DNA from 3 places in the Pseudoalteromonas sp. NZS100_1 genome. Region 3 is predicted to be linked to each of the others. Evidence: predicted binding sites of a transcription regulator. Region 3 holds the regulator's gene; each other region holds the start of a gene.
What was found. Region 3 encodes LexA, which represses DNA repair genes until DNA is damaged. Its sites were predicted from a motif close to TACTGTATNNNNATACAGTA; they were not measured.
Positions count from the first base shown of each region.

Region 1: the regulator LexA is predicted to act here: its motif matches at 5,593-5,612, upstream of I6F66_RS00475 (YebG family protein).
Region 2: the regulator LexA is predicted to act here: its motif matches at 3,804-3,823, upstream of uvrD (DNA helicase II).

Region 1 covers NZ_JADYXN010000001.1:94,371-102,505, forward strand. Annotated here, with positions in the region: partial or broken gene I6F66_RS00445 (TonB-dependent receptor) at 1-1,921, shown strand, start outside; gene I6F66_RS00450 (peroxiredoxin) at 1,981-2,586, opposite strand; gene fadR (fatty acid metabolism transcriptional regulator FadR) at 2,951-3,664, opposite strand; gene dsbB (disulfide bond formation protein DsbB) at 4,208-4,726, shown strand; gene I6F66_RS00465 (DUF6170 family protein) at 4,728-5,030, shown strand; gene I6F66_RS00470 (helix-hairpin-helix domain-containing protein) at 5,055-5,351, opposite strand; gene I6F66_RS00475 (YebG family protein) at 5,664-5,981, shown strand; gene putP (sodium/proline symporter PutP) at 6,256-7,734, opposite strand; gene I6F66_RS00485 (EAL and HDOD domain-containing protein) at 8,067-8,135, shown strand, end outside.
Region 2 covers NZ_JADYXN010000053.1:314-8,448, forward strand. Annotated here, with positions in the region: gene cysQ (3'(2'),5'-bisphosphate nucleotidase CysQ) at 53-856, opposite strand; gene nudE (ADP compounds hydrolase NudE) at 849-1,421, opposite strand; gene yrfG (GMP/IMP nucleotidase) at 1,483-2,130, shown strand; gene I6F66_RS20075 (dUTP diphosphatase) at 2,146-2,769, opposite strand; gene I6F66_RS20080 (YacL family protein) at 2,875-3,243, opposite strand; gene I6F66_RS20085 (hypothetical protein) at 3,360-3,584, opposite strand; gene uvrD (DNA helicase II) at 3,888-6,053, shown strand; gene I6F66_RS20095 (GNAT family N-acetyltransferase) at 6,031-8,100, shown strand.
Region 3 covers NZ_JADYXN010000020.1:11,674-19,808, forward strand. Annotated here, with positions in the region: gene I6F66_RS13590 (DnaJ C-terminal domain-containing protein) at 165-1,133, shown strand; gene I6F66_RS13595 (chaperone modulator CbpM) at 1,133-1,453, shown strand; gene I6F66_RS13600 (membrane protein) at 1,529-2,254, opposite strand; gene I6F66_RS13605 (hypothetical protein) at 2,568-2,948, shown strand; gene I6F66_RS13610 (PaaI family thioesterase) at 2,949-3,389, opposite strand; gene lexA (transcriptional repressor LexA) at 3,557-4,174, shown strand; gene coxB (cytochrome c oxidase subunit II) at 4,658-5,800, shown strand; gene ctaD (cytochrome c oxidase subunit I) at 5,800-7,392, shown strand; gene I6F66_RS13630 (cytochrome c oxidase assembly protein) at 7,392-7,922, shown strand; gene I6F66_RS13635 (cytochrome c oxidase subunit 3) at 7,958-8,135, shown strand, end outside.

The sequences.
Region 1 (8,135 bases), on a different contig from region 3:
ATCTCTTTCTTCTGATGAAATGGGCAGCCTTGGCACTGCAAACCAAGCACCTTATGGTGGTGAAGATTTCCGTTCATCTCGTGGTTTCCCAGGCTACTTTTATGTGGATGGCGTTAAAACAATCGACCCTGCCTGTCCTGCTGAAAATGCAACTTCAAGTGGTAGCTGTTTATTTGATTACGGCCCATATGGATATGTTGCCCCAGCATCTGAGCGTGTAGGCGCTATTTCACAATTTGAATACCGCTTTGATAACGGCATTACTGGCTTTTTAGAAATGGCTGTTCAGCATAACAGCTCTGTCGCTGCAGGTGCACCAACACCACTTGATGAAGATGCAGGCCATACGGTACCCGCTAATCACCCAAACAATCCATTTGGTGAAGACATTCAAATTGGTCGTTACCGTACAGTAGATGCAGGCGCTCGCCAATGGGACATTGAGTCAGACACCTTACGCTTTGTTGCAGGGTTAAAAGGCGAAATAAACGATTGGAGCTGGGAGACAGCGGTACAAAAAGGTCGCAGTAAATCACTACAAACAGGCGATCGTACACAAGGCTGGGTACGCACCGATTTCTTACAACAAGAAATTGATGCCGGTAACTATAATCCATTCGGTGGCACATATAACGACCCAGCTGTAATTGACAGAATCACAACTAGCTTAGTGCGTCGCGGTGAGTCTCATATGACCTCTTTTGACGCTAACATTACAGGTGAAGCGTTTAGTTTTGGTGGCGAAGCTGTAATGATGGCCGCCGGTATTGAGTACCGTGAAGAAGATGTAAATGATATCCCTGATGATCAATTTCAACGTGGCTTAATATTTGGTACTGAATCAGTATCAGCTTCTGCTGATCGTGAACAATACGCTGCATATGTTGAGTTCTCAATCCCACTTGCTGAAAACCTCGAACTACAATTAGCCGGTCGTTACGATGATTATAGCGACTTTGGTACAACAACAAATCCAAAAATAGCTCTGCGCTGGGCACCGACTGATGAAGTAACGGTTCGTGGTTCTTGGGCGCAAGGCTTTAGAGCGCCTTCGTTAGCGCAAATAGGCTTAGGTCCATCACAAAAAAGCCAATTTTTTGTTGATACACAGCGCTGTGAACAAACAGGATTAGATTGCCAAGCACTTGATTACAACATTGAGTTCTCTGGTAACCCTGATTTACAAGCAGAAGAGTCAGAATCATGGAACGTGGGCGTTATCTGGGCACCAACAGCTGAGTTTGGTTTAAGTGTTGATGTATGGAGCATTACTCAAGATAATAAAATCGATGAAGAAGAATTTGGTCCTATTTATGCTGCAGAATGTGGTAACCAAAATAGTACCGTATGTGTTCGTTTAGCTCCTACAGGCGGAGCAAGCTTAGGCACAATACAAAAAATACACAGCACATTTAAAAATTTATCATCGCAAGAAGTGTCTGGTGTTGATGTTTCAGCAAACTATAACCACTCTCTTGATGACTTAGGTTTACTTAAATTTAATTTAGAGTGGGCATATCAAGATAAGTTTGAAAAAGATGGTCGTGATTACACGGGTGAATATGGCTACCCAGAGCATCGCTTTATTTTCTCAACCAACTGGGAAATTGGTGAGTTTAACACCAATGTAAATATCAGTTATGTAGGCGAATTTGAAGATACGCCTGATATCGACTTTGATGGCAATTTAGACTTTGATAGCAATACTTCACGTATGATTGACTCGCAAACGCTTGTTGATTTACAAACGTCGTACCGTATTACTGAATCAGCTAAAATATCTTTAGGTGTTAATAACTTATTTGATGAAGAGCCACCATTTGCAATTGGTGATGGCGATGGCGATTTATACGGTTATGCATCAGCTGTGCATAATCCTCGTGGCCGCTACTTGTACACTAAAGTAAGCTTTTCTTTCTAAATAAAAGACACAAAAAAACCGCCAATTGGCGGTTTTTTTATTTAAAACTAAGGGCTAAATTATAGATCGCCTTCGTTTTCAGATAAGAACTTAGCAACGCCTTCAGGGCTTGCGTCCATACCTTTTTTACCTTCAGTCCAACCAGCAGGACATACTTCACCGTGTTCAGTGTGGAACGCTAGCGCGTCAACCATGCGAAGCATTTCGTCGATGTTACGACCTAGTGGTAAATCGTTCACTACTTGGTGACGTACATTGCCTTCTTCGTCGATTAAGAATGAACCACGAAATGCAACACCTGCTTCTGGATGCTCAACGTCATACGCTTTACAAATTTCGTGTTTAACATCTGCAACTAGTGCGTATTGAACTTTACCAATACCGCCGTCTGCAACAGCAGTGTTACGCCATGCGTTATGTGAGAATTGTGAATCGATAGAAACACCAATTACTTCTACGCCACGCTTTTGAAACTCTTCAAAACGCTTATCAAATGCAATAAGTTCAGAAGGACATACAAACGTGAAATCTAGTGGGTAAAAGAAGATAACTGCTTTTTTACCTTTAATTGTTTCATGAAGGTTATAGCTATCTACAATTTCACCGTTACCAAGAACAGCTGCAGCGGTAAAGTCTGGTGCCTGGCGGCCTACTAATACACCCATTTTATTCTCCAAATATTTTGAGTTTGTTTTCAATTGCTTTCGCAATGCTGGTACTTATATGGGCGCTAAAAATTAAAAACCAATAGCGAACACATATAATTAATTGGCATTCTAAAGTTATTCACTACAAAAGAATAATCGCATTTAACGATGTGAGCAATCGAAAATAACGAACACTTACAACTTGCACTAATCTGCTTGAATAATAGGTCTATTTTGAAGTGTAAATTGCGTTGTAATTAGATAGAACTTTTGACGTTACTGAAGAAAGCTTAATACATTAAATTGTTTAAAAATTCATATAATGCGGTATTAATTTTTACAGCTACAAAAAAACCTGCAAATGCAGGTTTTTCGTTTAAATTTAATCCATTATATCTGAGGGCATATCGCCTCGAATTTTTTGCCAAATCTCACCTGTTTGATGACCGTATTTACGCATCATCGAAATAGCACCATCGTGCTCTTTATTTTCTGCCAAGATTGTTAAATCTTTATAAAACTGACGAGCAAGTTCACGAGTTCCGGCATCAGAGAAGTAATGACAACCAATCTTTGAATAAAAGCCTCTAAAACCGTTGAGTATTAATACATAAATACGGTTATTACCCGCAACGGCTAATTCGTGATGAACTTTATAATCGTAGTCAGCAAATGCCTGCGCAGTGTCTTCTAGCTCATGACTTTGTGATAAAATTTCAATTACACGTTCAGGATTTAACTTAATTGCAGCACGTGTATAAATAGCACTGATATTAGTACGTGCAGATAAAAGCTGATCTGTCAGCTCTGGCATCTTGTCTTCATCTAAGCGCGCTAGTGTTTCAAGAATATTTAAGCCAGACGTCTCCCAAAAGTTATTTACTTTTGTTGGTTTACCATGCTGAATTGTTAACCAACCATCACGTGCTAAACGCTGTAATACTTCTCTCAAGGTCGTTCTTGTTACACCAATTAACTCTGAAAGTTCTCGCTCGGCAGGTAGAATTGAACCTGGAGGGAAATCGCCGTTCCAAATAGATTCAACTATATATTCTTCAGCAAATCCTGCTGGGCTTTTCGCTTTAAAAATTCTCATCCAGTTCCCACTCGAATTAATCAACACTCATCGTTTTACACGAATAACTGACTGATTGTACCAGACGAAGCATAACTAACAAGTAAAGTCAGATATATTAATAAGCAAATGAGTAGAAATTAAAGATTAATAAATAATAAAATTTAGGTTTTTCTAATATCGCTACAATGTATAAATATACAGAGCAATATTCATTGTAGGTACATTGTAATTATTGGTATTTTTATTTACACCATACTTAGCTGAATCAACTTAATACACATAAGTACATTAAAAAGGAACACCTATGCAACAGAGCGTTCTAACAGCAACTTTAAAGAAGTGATTAGGCAATGCACCAATGTTGTATAAGTAAGCGATATAACTTAGCTTATGTATCAATGGGAACTAAGTAGAGCGCCATGTAACCTCTGCTGAGGCTGTATTGAGTAGTCAATAATTTCATCTTATAAAAAGCGACTTCGGTAGCTTTTTTTTCCTTTTTGTTGCCGCATACATTATCCTAGGTCATAATCTAACATCTTATTTAAACGCGGAATTTTTATGAACTGGCTTGCGCAATTACCCACCCAACGTACCCCGTGGCTTTTATTTACAGCTATCGTTTTTTTACTTGAAGTGACCGCCCTTTTCTTTCAATACCAAATGGGATTGGCGCCTTGCATAATGTGCATATATCAACGTACCGCTGTACTGGGTTTATTAGGTGCAGGCATTGTAGGTTCGACTAAACCACAGAGCAAAGCAGTTCGTATATTAGCGTATGTAATTTGGGGTGTATCGAGTGTTTGGGGATACCTTATAGCTCGCGAGCATATTGATATGCAAACCACCACAGACCCTTTTGCATTTAGCTGTGAGTTTGAACCAAACTTCCCATCGTTTATGCCGTTACACGAATGGATACCTAGCTTTTTTCAGGCGACCGGGGATTGTGGAAATATAGATTGGCAGTTTATTGGTTTGAGCATGCCTGCTTGGATGGAAATTATATTTGCGCTATTCTCAATCACTTTGTTTGCTTTAGTGATTAGCCGCTTAATAACAAAAAAATCGATTTAATATGTTTACCTTTTTTTCAAGCCAATTAGATGATCTTAAACACTTAAAAGTGCGCAAGCGCCAGGACGTAATAGCACTTTCGTTAAGTATGTTATCGCCAACTGATAAAGTGTTACTACGTATTATTAAATTAATATTACTAAGTCCACTATTTTTAATATTCACGGTATTTAAAGGTTGGATATTAATCCCGTTTTTGATACTTGGTGGGCTTTGCTATCCGCTATTAACAACACCTATTGAAATTAACTTTGCTAAAAAGCACTTAAGCGATGCATTAAAACAATTTAATCAGGGCGCATAGCGCCCTGATTATTACTTAATAGCTTTAAAGTGAAATTTTCCCCTCTAATTTAGCTAATAGTTTTTTACCAATTCCTTTAACTTGCGATAAATCACTGACGCTTTTAAATTCACCGTTTTCTTCACGATAATCCACAATTGCCTGCGCTTTTTTCTTACCTATACCCGGTAGCTTAGCAAGCATATCTGCATCAGCATTATTTATACTAATTGTCTCAACTTGAGGCATTTGCTTGGTTACTTCCGATAGTTGTGCATATACGGTAGTTGCAGGTAGTAAGCATAATAAGCTTATGATGAGTAAATTTTTTAACGTTTTCATTAAACTTGCCCTTATTCTTCTTTTCTTAATTTTGAGTATTGCTCAGGAAATCAATAAATAAGGAACTGTAAAGTTCATCACTTAAAGTGTACCTAAGCGCATTATCACTATGATCCGAAATCCTGAAAATGCAGCTGGTACAACAAGTGATTGCTTAACTAAAGTAAAGTTACCGTTTTTTGTCAAATTTAAGACACCTAAAAATTAATACTTCACGCTTGCAAATTTACTTACAAACCATTACTGTACATAAAAACAGTAATCTAATGGTTTTTACAAACCACGGTGCCAAGCAATTTTGCAGGAGAAATCATGGCTGTTGTTGTTAAATATGTTGTAGAACGAAACGGAGTCGAGCGTATGACGTTTACTACCAAAAAAGAAGCTGATGCTTATGACAAGATGCTCGATATAGCAGAATCACTTGAGCTAATGCTAGAAAAGGTAGACGTACCGCTTAGTGAGCAACAAATTGAATCACTTGCTTTAGAAATAGCGAAAAGCAAAGATGACTTTATGACTATATTAAAGGGCGGCAAAGATCCCGTTGTTGCCAAAGCGCCAACAAAAAGTAAAAAGTCAGATAATGTTGCATCAATTGAAGATAGCAACGATAAAAAAGCAAGTTAATTCGTAGATTGCCCTTTCCTCGGACGGGACAAACTAAATAAAAAAGGGAGCAACTAAGTTGCTCCCTTTTTTATTATACCAATTCACTTAATTAAGTGATCTATTTTGAGGGTAAAAAAACGTGTTGATAGCTAGGCAAAAAATTCGATATTTAGTTGTTCTAAATGATAATTTTTTAACGCCAGTAGCGACACATTAGCCCCGCAAAATGATTAAGTATTATTGCGGATTGGTATTAATTACTACTCATTCAAAAATGAGTAGTAATTGCTATTTAAAGCTCTTTTTCTACTTCATCAAATAAAGCGGTAATGTTTTGCTCTGGCTCTTTTGTAGCTAAGCTAACAACAACAATTGCGATACTAGATAAAATAAAGCCAGGTACTATTTCGTACATAAAGCTACTTAAGCTTTCACCATTAATAGTAAACGGACCATAAACCCAAACAAGCACTGTAAACGCACCTACTAACATACCCGATAACGCACCGGCAAAATTCATACGTTTCCAGTAAAGGCTGAACAGTACCAATGGACCGAAAGCAGCACCAAAGCCTGCCCATGCATTACTTACTAGGTCTAAAATAGAGCTATCTCTGTCGTAAGCTAAGTAAATAGCAAACATAGCCACTACGGCAACGCTAATTCGACCAACAGTAACTAATTCAAAGTCGCTAGCATCTTTACGTAAAAATGTTTTATATAAATCTTCAGTCAATGAACTTGAGCTTACTAGCAATTGCGATGAGATAGTACTCATGATAGCAGCCAAAATTGCAGCTAGTAAAAAGCCAGCAATAAGTGGGTGGAACAATAACTCAGAAAGAATTAGGAAAATCGTTTCAGGATCTTCAACTACAATATTATTTTCATAAGTATAAGCAGCACCAAATATACCAGTACCAACAGCACCAAGGGCAGCAACAATCATCCATGTCATACCAATACGGCGAGCTTTAGGCATATCCTTAACACTACGTACCGACATAAAACGAACGATGATATGTGGTTGACCAAAATAACCTAAACCCCATGCCATTGCAGAAATAATACCCAATGCAGAGCCTGCTCCAATCCAGTTAAGCATATCTGGATTTACACTATGTAAAGTAGATTCTAGAGGTTGTTCAAGTAAAGAGTATGCAACAGTAGGCACTAGAATCAGTGCGATGAACATAATACAACCTTGCACGAAATCAGTTAAGCTAACCGCTAAAAAACCACCAAACAAAGTGTATAAAACAACGACACCCGTTGTAATGTATAAACCCACTTCATAACTTAAACCAAATGAGCTTTCAAACAATTTTCCGCCGGCTACAACACCAGATGACGTGTAAAGAGTAAAGAAGACTATAATCACAACAGCTGATACAACACGTAATAAGTTTGACTTATCATTGAAGCGATTTGAGAAGTAATCTGGGATTGTTATAGAGTCATTTGCTTTTTCAGTGTACACACGTAATCTAGGTGCAACTAACAGATAATTTAACCAAGCACCAATCACCAAACCAATTGCTATCCATGTACTACTAAAACCAGTAACAAACATCGCACCAGGTAGGCCCATTAAAATCCAGCCACTCATGTCAGATGCACCTGCAGATAGTGCAGCAACACTTGGTGATAGATTTCGTCCACCTAACATGTAACCTGATACATCGCCAGTAGATTGCTTATATGCATATAGTCCGATACCTAACATTACAACAAAATATAATGCTAGTGAAATAATCATTCCTGTTTCCAAATTAGCCTCCGCATAATTATTAATAACAGGCTCTTGATCCGAATATTGACTCTTAAAATATTATAATAAAGACACTATTAGGATAAAAACCATTCTCGCTGACTATATCATGCCTAACAATAAAATCTCCAACTTGTTGCTTCCAGCTGATACAAAAACACTCATGTTGAATAATTTTAAAGCGAATTGGTAAAATATAATGAATTAAATAGAAGAAACACCTTAATTTATAATGATAATTTATTAATCATGCAAATATACGTAATGCTATTTTGAATCTTTTGCCATATATTATTACAATACCCAATTACATCACTCTTACGGAACTGTTTATGTATTTTTACGCTGCACGTCAACCGATTTTAGATAGAGATAAAGAACTTATCGGTTATGAGCTTTTA
Region 2 (8,135 bases), on a different contig from region 3:
CAAGGCCTAAACTAATTAAAGTTGTTCAACCGAACAAAAAGCAATCAAATTGCTATTCTGCGCTCAACCTTTGATGCGGATTAATCATTTTTTGCCATTCCCAGTCTGGATGCCCCATCACTATAAAGTCAGGGTTCTCAGTACTCTCGCGTTGGTTGTACGTTAGCGGGTTAAATTCTGCATCGGTAATACAACCACCGGCTTCTTCAACAATAACTTGTGAAGCACCTGTATCCCACTCTCCCGTTGGACCAATTCTTAAAAAACAATCTGCTTTACCTTCTGCAACAGTACAAGCTTTTAATGAGCACGAGCCAATAGCAATAGTTGTAAACTGACTATTTAAATACTGACTCACCGCTTCTATTTTTTGGCGGCGGCTCACTGCAAGCGTCAAGTTCTCTGGCGGCGCTACAGATATTTGCTTATCAATTGAGTTTTCACGTTTAAAGGCACCATTTTTAGCTGTAGCAAAATAAGTCACACCTTTTGCAGGCCAATGAATAACGCCAAGCACAGGATGATTATTTTCAATCAATGCAATGTTTACTGCAAAGTCGCCACTTTCTAAAATAAATTCGCCTGTACCATCCATCGGATCGAGTAACCAATAACGCTGCCAGTCCTGTCTGTCGGCAAGTGCAGGTATAGGTGTTTCTTCCGACATAATTGGGATATCGGGCGCTAAGACTTTTAATCCAGCAACCAGTACGTCATTTGCTGCTAAGTCAGCTTTGGTAACAGGCGTATTATCTGATTTCTCTTGTTGGCCAATATCGCCTTTTTTATAAATGGCCATAATTGCATCGCCAGCACGCTCAGCTAATTCAATACACGGTTCGATTAATTTATTCATCGGCAGCTCCAGACGCTAAATACTTATCTAATAATAGCAAAGCTGCAACACTGCGTGCTTCGGTAAAATCTTCTTGGTCTAATAATGACTGCCACTGAGTTAATGGCCACTTAACAACAACAAGCGGCTCTGGTTCGTCGCCAATAAGGGTTTGTGGGTATAATTGCTTAGCAAATAAAATATGCATAGTGGCATTAAAGTAACTCGGCGCCATTGTTACTGTTCTTAATGGTTTAAAATACTCAGCACCAAAGCCAATTTCTTCTTTAAGCTCTCTGTTAGCAGCTTGCTCTGGCGTTTCGCCCGGATCGATTAAGCCTTTAGGAAAACCTAACTGGTAATCGTTTGTGCCCGCACAGTATTCACGTACAAGTAGTAATTCGTTGTCTGCACTTAACGGAACAATCATCACTGCTCCCCGGCCACCGCCGCGAATTCGCTCATACTGACGCTCTTCGTTATTAGAAAACTTTAGCTCTAAAGACTCCACAGTAAACAGGCGGCTTTTAGCGACAACATTGTTACTGAGGATTTGTGGTGGTGTTGGGTGCTTTTTCTGTGTCATTGGCGTTAATTTGCTATCATGGCAGTTAGTTCAATAATAAACCTTATAAGTTGAAATTCCTATGTTAAATTGGTCAAAAATCGATACCGTTTTGCTCGACATGGATGGAACATTACTCGATTTACATTACGACAGTCATTTTTGGCTTAACGTTATTCCTGCGCAACACGCATTAGCAAGGGGCATTAGCCTAGATGCAGCTAAAGCAGATATTTTAAAACGCTATCAAGCTGTGAGCGGTCAAATACAGTGGTATTGTTTAGATTATTGGGAGCAGCAATTAAGCTTGCCTATAATGGAGCTTAAACGAGAGTCTCAGCATTTAATTAAAATGCGCGAAGACGTACCTCATTTTTTAACTGAGCTTAAAAAAGCAGGCAAAGAGTTAATTTTACTTACCAACGCCCACCCTGAGAGTGTCATGCTTAAATTTGAGCATACAGCGATTGATAACTACCTAGATGGCGTAGTGTCTACTCATGAATATGGAGTAAGTAAAGAGCAACAAAGTTTGTGGCACCAAGTACAAAAAGACTTAGGGTTTAATAAGCAGCGCACTTTGTTTGTAGATGACAGTGTGCCGGTTTTGAATGCCGCACGAGAATACGGCATTGAGCACTTACTTGCAGTTGCTAACCCAGATAGCCAACAACCACATAACGAAATAGCCGATTACCTAAGTGTTACCGACTATCGTAAGATTATCTAACTCAACTTACGTGACTTAAATTTTTGGGTAACGCGCTTCTAGCCCTTGATATACTAACTTTGCAAAATCTGCATGTTCTGTATCAAGGCTTTTAACTACTTCAACTAAATGCTCGTTATCTTCTTGCCCATTCCATTCTTTAATATAGCTACCATCTTTGTAACCGTGATCTTGGCGGAAAAAGTTTAACGTATTTTTACCTACGTAGCCGCGATATAAATCATCAATATCCATACCTATTTGCGCCATACAGCCGGCAAAAGCACCTGCATTAAACGTTTTATCAGCAACAGCAGACGCCGCTAATATCTCTAGTGTTTGTTTAAAGTCATCAGCTTGTTGAGCATTACTAAGCTCAGTTTCAAGTTGCTTTGCTAAGTCTTCGTAGCTAGTTTCGCCGTCAATTCTAAGCGATAGACCAAAATGAAAAATATCAACCAACTCTAAAATAACTTGTTCAGTATCTGGTGTTTGTTTTTTCCACCATTTCCAACCATGATGATCTAGCATTTCAGCACACTCAACCCAAATAGCGCGGTACCATTCAAACCCTTGAGTAAACCATTGCTCATGTACTTTAGTATTCATGGCGTTTTGCATTTCTAGCATCACTACTAGCTTGTTTAAATTGGCAGACATATCAATTCCTGTCGTTTTGGTTGGCGTAATTTTCGTTGGTGTAATAATACAGATAAAATGCTGATTGTGCATTGCTGTATATTTTTATTAGTGTGCTAGTTATGTTTATCGTGACGTCGTAAACTCATGCCATGAATCAATTAAATCAATGAAATCTTCAAAGCCACAACCACTACTTAAACCATTTTCTTCAAGCGCTAAATCGTCATCTTGATACGCTATTAGGTCTTCGCTGTCTTGATGAAGTGCATGGGCTTCAAATAATGCTTCGTCTTTCGTTAATATTAAATCTATTTCTTGGCCTTTTAGCGTTAGCGGCTCATAGCTTGAACTTACCGATGCAATAAGCGCTTGCACCATGGCTACTTTGTCTTTGCCTATTTCTTCGTTTAGCCAGCGACCAATAATAGCGTGTTCACTGCTTATTTTAATACGTAGCCCACTAATAGGGTCGCGAATAAATTGATATTCCATAGGGTTTGCCTGTAAATCTTTAATTGCGTAATTATATACGTAAACGCCCGTAAACCACAGGACATATAAAGTAAAATAGCGCCACATGGGCGCTATTTTACTCAACTTTAAAACCGTTAACTTCGCGATCTATAACGCGCTGCGTCAATGATCGACCATAAGTAAATAATAGGCACAAGTACAAAGCCTACAAGCACATAAATTAGTGCGTAACTTATTATAATAGCGAGTGCAAAAAATATAGCCGCTAAAATACGCCCTTGCACTAACTGCCCTAAACCAGGAAAAAACATATTACATAATGCTGCAATTACGTTACCGCCAGAACCTTGATCTGCCATACTAACCTCTGTATTTATTTGATTTTATAATTATTTACCTACACACTCTATGCCAATTTATTAAAGCTTACAAATCAAATAGTTAAATTAGTCTAGATTTAGAGAGTTGGTAGATTTTGCTAAAATTAGGTCAAATTAGCAATTATTGTTATCCGTTTACACTTTTTTATTCGCTTAATTAATTAGCAAGTTACTCGTTTTGAACACTATTTTATAAATAGCTGTTTATAAAAACAGTATTTTATTTAGCCTAACAAAAACACCTGTTATACTGCCCACAATATTGATTAAAAAGGCGTAACGATGGACGTTTCACAATTACTCGATGGCTTAAATGACAAACAACGCGATGCCGTTGCAGCCCCACTACAAAACATGCTGGTATTAGCAGGTGCTGGGTCTGGTAAAACACGAGTGTTAGTTCATCGTATTGCGTGGCTTATGCAAGTTGAGCAAGCCTCCGCTTACAGTATTTTTGCAGTTACATTTACTAATAAAGCCGCTAAAGAAATGCGTGGCCGCGTTGAAGAAACACTAAAAGCGCCTGTAGGTGGTATGTGGATTGGTACTTTCCATGGTTTATCGCATCGTATTTTACGTGCTCATCACCGTGAAGCTAATTTACCAGAAGCCTTTCAAATTTTAGACTCTGACGATCAGCTTCGGATGATCAAGCGCTTATTAAAATCGATGAATATTGATGATAAAAAATGGCCCGCTAAGCAATTTGGCTGGTACATAAGCGCCAAAAAAGATGAAGCACTTCGCCCTAAAGATATTCAAGCATACGATATTAATGAGCAAATGATGCTGCGTGTTTATGCCGCCTATCAAGAGGCCTGTGATAGAGCGGGCCTAGTTGATTTTGCTGAAATATTACTACGCAGCTACGAAGTGTTAAAAAATAACCCTACGTTACTGCGTCATTATCAGCAACGCTTTGCGCATATGCTCGTAGACGAGTTCCAAGATACAAATACCATTCAATATGCTTGGTTAAAATTACTTGCTGGCGATACTAACAGCATTATGATTGTAGGCGACGATGACCAAAGCATTTATGGTTGGCGTGGTGCTAAAATCGAAAACATTAAACGTTTTTTAACTGACTTTAGCGCAGAAACCATTCGTCTTGAACAAAACTACCGCTCAACAGCGACTATTTTGAAAGCGTCTAACGCATTAATTCAAAATAACTCAGAACGTATGGGTAAAAGCTTGTGGACCGACGGTAACGACGGCGAGCCAATCTCTATTTATGCAGCATTTAATGAGTTAGACGAAGCACGCTTTGTAAGTAGCAAACTACGAAGCTGGTTAAATGCAGGTAATGCCCTACAAGATGCCGCAATTTTATACCGTAGTAACGCGCAATCTCGTGTACTTGAGGAGGCCATGCTGCAAGAAGGCTTAAAATACCGTATTTATGGTGGTATGCGATTCTTCGAACGACAAGAAATTAAAGATGCGCTTTCGTATTTACGCCTAGTAGGTAATCGTCAAGACGATGCCGCGTTTGAGCGTGTAATTAATACGCCAGCACGCGGTATTGGTGATAAAACATTGAGCCATATACGAGATTGTGCACGAGCAGAATCGTTACCGCTTTGGTATGCCGCAAAAGCAATTGTAGAACAACAGCACTTATCTGGTCGTGCCTCTGGTGCAGTAAGTAAGTTTGTAGAACTAGTCGAACAAATAGAAGATAAAATTAGCGATCTAACTTTGCATGAGCAAGCCAAGTACACAATTCAAACCTCAGGCTTGATGGCAATGTACCAAGCTGAAAAAGGTGAAAAAGGCCGTGCTCGCGTAGAAAACTTAGAAGAGCTAATTAGCGCATGTGACCAGTACGAACTTCCTGAAGACGAAGAATACAGCTCGCCTTTACAAGGCTTTTTAGCACATACGTCACTTGAGTCGGGTGAAGGACAAGCAGAAGAGCACGAAGACGCCGTTCAAATGATGACACTTCACTCAGCTAAAGGCTTAGAGTTTCCGTTAGTGTTTATGGTGGGCGTAGAAGAAGGCATGTTCCCTTCTCAGCAAAGTAACGAAGAGTCTGGTCGTTTGGAAGAAGAGCGCCGCCTTTGTTATGTAGGCATGACACGAGCAATGGATAAGTTATACATTAGCCATGCTGAGAGTCGCCGTTTATACGGGCAAGAAAAATACCATAGCCCATCACGCTTTTTACGCGAAATACCTGAGGACTGCGTTGAAGAAATTCGTATTAAAACACAGGTTTCTCGCCCGCCTGCCGCCGGGCGTTTTAGCGCATCAGTTAGCCATGCCGCATTTGAAGACAGTGGCTTTAACTTAGGGCAACGAGTTTTGCATGCTAAGTTTGGTGTTGGTACCGTACTTAATTACGAAGGCAGTGGCGCGCAATCTCGCGTACAAGTTAACTTTGACGACCTTGGCAGTAAATGGTTAGTAACGGCCTATGCACGATTACAAGCTGTATAAAGCTCACCTAAATGAGTTAGAACAACAACTAGCTGGCGCGTATCATCGTCAGCTAGTGTTGATTACGGGCAGCCCTGCTTGGTGTTATGAATTACTTAACTCATTAATAGATGAAAACAATACACTTGTTGTATCAAAGCAGTGCGCGATTAAAAATTCGTACTGGCCTACTCGCACTCACCAAATTTTAGGGCAAGAATTTGCTCATGCTGTTTACGATGGTTTTAGTGGTTTACACCCTGATAAACTTGCAGCACTTACCGGCACCGTTAAAGCAGGCGGTATACTGTTTTTATTACTGCCCGAATTAAATGATTTAGCCTCTTGGCAAGACCCCTCATTAAGTACAGTGCAATCACACGGTCAGAGTATTAACTACAGTTTATTTAATCAACGTTTCGCGACTATTATTAAGCGATTACCCGCTTTTCATTTTAGTGAAAAAAATGGCTGTATTAGTAATCTCGTCAGCTCTGTTATGGATAATAAAATTGACTATCTACCACAGCAAAACTGCGTGGAACAAATAGTAAAAGTAGCTAATGGCCGTGCCAACAGACCTTTACTCATTAATGCTGATAGAGGTAGAGGCAAGTCGGCAGCACTTGGCTTAGCTGCCGCAAAATTGACTGATAAAAAAGTAATTATTTGCAGCACTCAGTTTAAAGCGACCCATAGTAGCTTTAAACATTTAGCCAACGAGTTAGACCTGCAATACAACGCTCAACATAAACAGCTCGCCAACTTGCACTACGTTGCACCTGACGCGTTATTAAATGCATTACCTGAGTGCGATTTATTACTCATTGATGAAGCTGCCGCGATCCCTGTACCGTTATTGCTAAAAATGCTAGCTCATTACCCTCGTATAGTCTTTGCAAGTACACTGGTTGGGTATGAGGGCAATGGTAGGGGTTATACCATTCGCTTTAGTAACTATATAAAAGCGCACTATAAAGCCTCTAAAGTTGTAACGCTTGATGAGCCACTGCGTTTTGCTAAACACGATCCCCTCGAGAAGCACATTCGCACCTTGCTTGCACTCGATGCACAATATAAAGAGTTAAGTAGTGAGCAATTAGAGCAGCCAGTTCATAGCGAAATAACTCAGCAATCCCTTGTAAACAATGAGCCTTTACTGCAACAAGTTATTGCCCTGCTTGCATTGGCTCACTATCAAAGTAGTGTAAACGATTTACGCCAACTACTAGACGCACCATCGCAACGAATATTCATCAGCAAAATTAACAATCGATTAGTTGGTGTATGTTTAATCGCAATAGAAGGTGGTTTAAGTGAAGAACTTGCTCTACAGGTTATAAGCGGAGAGCGCCGCCCACAGGGTCATTTAATGGCTCAAACCCTCTCACAACTTAGTTTTAATAATGACTACTTAACACAGTTGAGCGCTCGCGTTGTGCGAATAGCGATTGATCCGAGTTCTCACAATATGGGTTTTGGTAAAAAGCTACTTAGCTATTGCGAGTCGCAAGTAAAAAGCCAATGTAGTTGGTTTGGTGCAAGCTTTGGCGCAACAGCGCAGCTACTTAACTTTTGGCAAAAACAAGGGTTTGATACCGTAAAACTGGGTTATCAACGCGATAAAAGCACAGCTGAACATTCAGCGCTTGTGGTTAAATGCTTAAGCAATAAAAGTGCAATTATCCAACCTTTGAAAAAGCAGTTTAAAAACGACTTTTTTTATGCTCTTTTAACACATTTTAAAACACTAGATTGGCAACTTGTAAGTATTTTAATTGAAGGATTTAGCGATGAGTTAGTAAGCCCCGAGACTCGCGAACGATTAGCCTTACTCGTAAACAGTAACTTCACTCAATTTAATATCTCTGCGACTCTCTGGCAGGTAGTGAATCAGTCTCCTTCTTGTATGTCTCAATTAACAGAGTCTGATAAACAACTTTTAATAAAGTTAGTGCTGCAAAATGAATGTAATGAAAAAGTGATTCAACACTTAGGTTTATTAGGAAAAAAGCAGCTTGAGAATCAATTTAAACGTGCCATAAAAAACCTCACTAGTGCCATCTAATAACTCCTAGTTACCTATCTCTATTAAATCTTATC
Region 3 (8,135 bases):
TTAAGGCCTGCACTTATATTACTAAAAAGTGTCCGATTAATTTTTTATTCAAAGTTATTTTCACTATTCATTTATTTCTTACTATTTATCGTATTTTAACCACACAAGATTATACGTTAAGGAGTATGCTTAAAGCTTACTCAATATGGGGATTTGGATTGCAAATGAAATTTGTTGATTATTATGCAGTGCTCGGAATATCGCCTGATGCAGACGATAAAGCGGTTAAAGTAGCTTATAAAAAATTAGCCAGAAAATATCACCCAGATGTAAGCAAAGAGCCTCAAGCAGAAGATAAGTTTAAAGAAATAGCAGAAGCTTACGAAGTCATTCATAACAAAGAAGAACGCACTAAATACGACGAGTTACGTCGTCATCAACAAAATCGTGCTCGTCAACAGCAAGGTAATTATGGTGGTAACAATGCCTCATCGCAAAGTAATTATCAGCAAAGCGATCCTCAAACCGATCAAGAGTTTTCTGATTTTGTTAATTCAATGTTTGGCGGCGCCGGTGGATTCAATCGTTCCGGGCAGAGCAGAAGTAACGCCGCTCGCGCGCAAAAAGGACAAGATGTGGAAATAGAGTTCCCGATTTTTCTTGAAGAGACTTTAGTTGATACCGTTAAGCCTGTTGAGTTTATGTTACCGCAGCGAGATAGTAGTGGTCGTGTCTCTGAAATTAAAAAATCACTTAAAGTGAAAATTCCCGCAGGCTCAGTAAATGGCGAACGAATTCGACTAAAAGGGCAAGGCGGATTAGGGTCAGCGAACGGGCAAAATGGCGACTTGTACTTACAAATTAGTTTAGTGCCCCACCCATTATTTGATGTTGAAGGTCATAACCTAAATATAGTCGTCCCTCTTGCACCATGGGAAGCGGCTCTTGGTACAAAAATAAATTTACCTACGTTGGCAGGCAAAATCCAATTAACTATTCCATCTAATAGTCAGTCTGGCCAACGCTTGCGTATTAAAGGCAAGGGATTAATGAGTAAAAAAGCCAAAGGTGATTTATTTGCTGTGCTTAAAATTGTTAATCCAACATCTGTTGATGATACCAGTAAAAAACTGTGGGAAGAATTAGCCGAAAAAGCTCACTTTGATCCCCGTAATAACTGGAGCAAGCCATAATGCAAATTATCGTGACACAAAAAGATGATTTACTTACTAGCAAAGAGCTATGTTTGAGTAGTGATATTAGCGAAGCAATTTTATATGAGCTAGTTGAGCACAATATTGCGGTTCCAATTGAGGGGAAGCATGTTACGCAGTGGCAATTTACGGTATCTGCAGTGACCTTAGTTAAAAAAGCGGCCCGTATTCAACATGACTTTTCGTTAGATTGGTCGGCAATAGCTTTAGTTTTACAATTGCTGGATGAGCGTGATGAGTTGATTTTCGAAAACGAAATGTTAAAGCGACATTTGAGTCGATTTAAACACTTGGAATAAAATCTGCCCTTGGGTACTTCCTAGGGCTTATTTACTCTTTGGTGAGAGTGCGCTAGTTCTTAAAAATCAATATGACTACTTTGATTTATTCTTACTTTTAATTCGGATAAATCGTTTTAGTCGTATGTTTTGCATAAGTAGTAATATTCCACTTAGGCAAAAAAGTACGCTGGTTGCTGCAAAACTAATAAGCAGCGGATTATTAAAATCCTCTCGCTCATCGTAATCCATAATATGTAACATCCAAAAAAAGTCGAAAATTCGCCATAGTGTGCTGCGAACGGTGACAACTCTGCCGTTATTTTCTGACAAGTACAGTGTTGTGTTAAATGTGTCGTCAAATTGTACCTGCCAAACATTGGTTTTATATCCAACTTCTCGCATACCTTGCTTTAGCAGTACAGCGCTTGTCACTTGAGCATCAATAAGTAGGTGTGCTTTAGCATTTGCGGTAATTTGTATTTTAGTTGGCGGCTCAAAAGGCCGGCCTGTTATACCGTTAAAGCTTTGCTGTTCATCTTTATTTATTACTGTAATTATAGGTGTGGTTAAAAAGTTCTCAAAAATTATTTGTGTTGGATTAACCACCTGAGATGCAATATCGTTAAGGGAGGCAACATAATCAGCCTGCGTAAATGGGTTATTAAGAGTACGTGTTGCAAGATGCTCCCCATGAACTTTATCAAGAGGAATAGCGCTCATGACTAAACCGCCTAATAGCCAAGCTAAAATTTGTAATGTGAGCAAATAACCGAGCCATTTATGTAACTTGCGAGCATACTTAAATATTTTTTTATTCATGTTTTAGTCTTATTATTTTTAGAGGCTAGTTTATTACATTAATGGGATTAGTTACTGCGACATTTTGTCGCAGTTTAAACTATAGCTTACTGTAATCATTTAAAAATAAAAAAGATTACACTTAAATTGCTAACATGACTTATTTGTTTAATTGAGCTGAGTGTTTGATATCCAGCTAGCTTTAAACGCTAAAAAATACTTAAAAGCTGCGAAATATCTATATAAAGTGGTTAATAGAGCATAGTTGATTTGGTATAACGGTAAAACTGCGTTAAAGTTTGCAATGAAATTATTAGAGGATAAATACGAAACGATGTCGGAAATTCAATTTTTAAATGTAGATCTTGAGCTTGAATCAAAGCAAGATATTAGTTTGCTAGTGGCAGACTTGAAAAAAGTCGCGACGATTTTACATTATGACAAAGACGAATACCGTCAATTAGCGCGTATTGAAGCAACAGGTGTAGTAAACACGCCTGACAAAGCAATAAACCATATATGTGAGCTTATTGAATCGTGTTCGCGTAACGCGCTAAAGCAATGGTTAAGCTGTTCACGTAGAACGTTTGATATTGGTTTTGAATCAGGCACTTCCCCTAAGTGCTTTAATCAAGCCTTAGATGCAGATACATTACTACGTATATCTGCGATTGGTGCGGGTATGGAAATTACAATTTACCCAATCGAAAAGTAACTATCTTCGCTCTACGACTGCTGCGGTCATTTTTGATACGCAGCACAGCTCATTGCGGCTATTTGTAATTTTTATTTCCCACACTGAACTACGTTTGCCAATATGAAACGCTCTTGCCGTTGCTGTTAAAGTGCCGTTGCGAGATGCTTTTAAATGACTTGCGCTAATTTCCTGCCCCACGCAGTAAAATTTTGTAAAATCGACAACAAAGTTAGCTGCATAGCTGGCAACTGTTTCGGCAAGTACAACGTTAGCACCGCCGTGAACCATTCCCATTGGGTTATGATGCTCAGGAATTGCCGGCATAGTGGCTACTAAGTAATCATCACCAATTTCAGTGACTTCTATTCCCATGGTTTTCATTAATGTTCCTTGGCCATCAATGCCTTGTTCTAACTGCTTGCACAGCTCTAAAGTGATGGGCTGGTACCAAATACTCATAATGACTCCTTTGCTTTTTTAATCATTTATAAACCTAGCGTTAGTTATATCCCTAAAATGTACACAAGTGAAATTACTTTGGCTATTTTAAGGCTTAATTTAAATTTGCGATTTTTATTTAACTGTATATACTCACAGTTAAATGTACTGTATGGAAAACCAGTTGTATGCGACCATTAACGAACCGCCAAGCTCAAATACTCGAACTAATTAAAGTTTTTATTAAAGACACTGGTATGCCTCCTACACGTGCTGAAATAGCGCAAACATTAGGTTTTAAAAGTGCCAATGCTGCTGAAGAACATTTAAAAGCACTTGCTAAAAAAGGCGCAATTAAAATGAAACCAGGTGCAAGCCGTGGTATTCAGTTAATTGAAGAAGAAGAGCCAGAACAATTAGGTTTACCGCTTATAGGGCGTGTTGCTGCTGGTTCACCTATTTTGGCGCAAGAGCACGTTGAAAGTCACTGCAAAATCGATCCATTAATGTTTAAACCGGCTGCAGATTTTTTACTACGCGTTAACGGTATGAGCATGAAAGATATTGGTATTATGGATGGTGATTTACTTGCTGTACATCGTACTCAAACCGCTGAAAACGGGCAAGTTGTTGTTGCCCGCCTAGACGAAGACGTAACTGTAAAACGTCTTGAGAAAGCGGGTTGTAAAGTATTACTTCATGCTGAAAACGACGATTTTGAATCTATTGAAGTAGATCTTGAGAATGAGTCTTTTAATATTGAAGGCTTAGCCGTTGGCGTTATAAGAAACGCTGATTGGATGTGACTTTAAAAATAGCTTTTAAACAAGCAGTTTTATAAATGCGTACTAATTAGTACGCATTTTCTGTTTTAAATTCGCACTAAAAATAGGGCATAAATAGCTCACTGACAATTTAAGCTGTAAACTTTTTTGCACTTATATTTTCCCCCTCCGAATGCGTTAAACCCCTTTGTTTTGCTCATCTTTTGAACTTCCTGTTACCTAGTTGGTTACTGATTTTTTATTAATTACTCAATATCACCTGATTGTTTTTTATACTAAAACTTGCTTGTTGTTCATTTTTTAGCTAATTATTAATGTGCTGAGCTAATAATAACTCACAGCTTTTTAGTTTTGAGAACACACAATATACACAAACCCGTTGTTGGCGCAGCAAAACCAATCAATATTAAATGAGATTGACTAAAAAAATAAAAATAACGAATTGGCGTTTAAGCCGTATGCCTCTTCGCTTTGCATTCGCAATAGCATCAAAGGAGCCGTCACATGGGTAAACTGACCTCTACCTTGTGGCTTATATTATGTGTTTTTTCGCACCCAGTTTTGGCTAACAGCCAATACAATATGCGCAAAGGCGTAACCGATATAAGCAATAATGTATATCAGCTGCACATGACCATATTTATAATATGTTGTGTGATTGGGGTGATAGTGTTCGCAATTATGTTTTGGGCACTTATTCATCACCGTAAATCTAAAGGGGCTGTACCTGCCCAATTTCACGAAAGCACTAAAGTAGAAATACTTTGGACTGCAATCCCGTTTGTTATTTTAATTGCTATGGCAGTACCAGCCACTAAAACCCTAATTGCAATGGAAGATGCCAGCAAAGCTGATCTCACTATTAAAATTACAGGCTCGCAATGGAAATGGCATTATGAATATATGGGTGAAGATGTAGAGTTCTACTCTATTTTATCTACCCCGCAAGATGAAATAGCGAATCTTGCAGATAAAAATCCTAACTACTTACTTGAGGTTGATAAACCTCTCGTACTGCCAATAAATCAAAAAGTACGATTTTTAATGACTTCTGACGATGTTATTCACTCTTGGTGGGTACCTGATTTTGCAGTTAAAAAAGATGCGAATCCCGGCTTTATAAACGAAACATGGACGAACATAAACGAAGAAGGTACTTACCGAGGCCAATGTGCTGAGTTGTGTGGTAAAGATCATGGCTTTATGCCCGTTGTGGTGGTCGCTAAATCTGAGGCTGATTTTAAAACGTGGCTTGCAGATGCAAAGCAAGCTAAACAAAAAGCAGCATTAGCAGATGCCGCATTACTTGATAAAACCCTCCCAAAAGAAGAATTAATGACTTTAGGCGAACAAGTATATATGGCCAATTGTGCTGCATGTCATCAGCCTACTGGCATGGGGTTACCGGGTGTATTTCCTGCACTTAAAGGCAGCCCTATAGTGCTTGGCGATATAAAAGATCACATTGATGTAGTTATCCATGGGCGACCCGGTACGGCAATGCAAGCATTTGCCAAACAGTTATCTATAAAGCAATTAGCAGCGGTTATTACTTATAAACGTAATGCGTGGGGTAATGATACGGGTGATGTTATTCAACCGAGTCAAATACAGGCAGCACTTGATGCCAAAGTGGAGGCGAACTAATGAGTAGCATAGTAGAACAATCTAACGCCAATGAAGCTCATCATGCTCATCACCCAGCTAAAGGTTTTAAACGCTGGCTTTACACAACTAATCATAAAGATATAGGTAGTTTATATTTAATTTTTTCGCTGACCATGTTCTTAATTGGTGGTGGAATGGCCATGGTGATCAGAGCTGAATTATTTCAACCAGGTTTACAGTTGGTCGATCCTCACTTTTTTAATCAAATGACCACAGTGCATGGTTTAATTATGGTGTTTGGTGCGGTTATGCCGGCCTTTACAGGCCTTGCTAACTGGATGATACCACTCATGATTGGCGCGCCAGATATGGCATTGCCAAGAATGAATAACTGGAGCTTTTGGATTTTACCGTTTGCGTTTTTAATCCTATTGGCATCGTTATTTATGCCTGGTGGGGGTCCTGCATTTGGTTGGACTTTTTATGCACCACTGTCTACAACATACAGTAATGATAATACTGCATTGTTTGTATTTGCCGTACATATTATGGGGATTAGTTCAATAATGGGCGCAATCAATGTGATTGTAACCATAGTGAACTTACGTGCCCCAGGCATGACATGGATGAAGTTGCCCTTATTTGTATGGACGTGGTTAATTACTGCCTTTTTATTAATAGCGGTAATGCCAGTGCTTGCAGGAGCTGTCACTATGGTACTTACCGATAAGTATTTTGCGACCAGCTTTTTTGATGCCGCAGGCGGTGGCGACCCGGTGATGTTCCAACACATTTTTTGGTTTTTTGGTCATCCCGAAGTATACATAATGATTCTTCCTGCCTTTGGCATTATATCTACAATAGTACCTACCTTTTCTCGTAAAAAACTTTTTGGCTATGCCTCAATGGTATACGCCACATCCTCCATAGCACTATTGAGCTTTATTGTATGGGCTCATCATATGTTTACCACTGGGATGCCGGTCGCTGGCGAGTTGTTTTTTATGTACGCGACCATGCTTATATCGGTACCTACAGGAGTAAAAGTATTTAATTGGGTTGCCACAATGTGGAAAGGCTCAATAACTTTTGAAGTGCCAATGCTTTTTAGTATTACGTTTATTGTGCTGTTTACCTTAGGTGGCTTTTCGGGTTTGATGCTGGCAATTACACCTGCTGACTTTCAGTACCACGATACTTATTTTGTAGTGGCGCATTTTCATTATGTATTAGTAACAGGGGCTGTGTTTTCGATAATGGCAGGTGCTTATTATTGGCTACCCAAATGGACAGGCAACATGTTTAATATCACGCTAGCTAAATGGCATTTTTGGCTATCGCTGGTGAGTGTGAACGTACTGTTTTTTCCTATGCATTTTGTAGGGCTTGCCGGTATGCCGCGTCGAATTCCCGATTATGCACTTCAATTTGCCGACTTTAACGCAATCATAAGTATTGGTGGATTTGCCTTTGGTTTATCGCAATTGTTGTTTGTAGCTGTGGTAATTAAATGCGCGCGTGGCGGTGATAAAGTGCCTGCAAAAGTATGGGAAGGGGCAGAAGGGCTTGAGTGGGAAGTTGACTCTCCAGCGCCATATCATACTTTTTCTACGCCGCCGGTAATTAAGTAATGACACACGCACCGCTACTCAAACGTTTGGTACTTATTTGCATAGGCATGTTTGCCTTTGCCTTTGCTTTAGTACCTTTGTATGACGTGTTTTGTGATGTAACAGGGCTTAATGGAAAACCTTCGCTTGAGCAAGCAGAGCAAAGTACACAAATAGTACAAAACCGAGAAGTCGGCGTTAGCTTTACTACTCACGCACAAAGTGGTGCACCGTTTGAAGTTAAATCAAAAGAATACAGTGTAGTGGTAAAACCCGGTGCAATGCGTGAAGTAATGTTTAGTGCTAAAAATAACAGCAACCTAGATAAAGTAATGCAGGCTGTACCATCAGTCTCGCCAGGTAAAGCGGCAAAGTATTTACACAAAATAGCCTGTTTTTGCTTTGATCAGCAACCTCTAAAAGCAGGGGAAGAACTTGAATTTAAATTACTTTTTTATGTTGATACCGCACTGCCGAGCGATATTGAAGAATTAACTTTATCTTATACCGTATTTGATATTAGTGAACAGCTGGTGGCAAGTAACAACTAGCTTTTTAAACTAGTGTGAAACTAGGAGTAAATAAAATGAATCAAGAATATGAGCATTATTACGTACCTGAGCAAAGCCCATGGCCTATTGTAGGTGCTGTTGCATTGTTTTTTATTGCAGTAGGGGCAGGCTTGACTGTTATGAGTGTAGGTAAAGAAGGTGGTAGCGGGGTTTATCTGCTTTATGCCGGTATTGCTGTACTTGTGTATATGT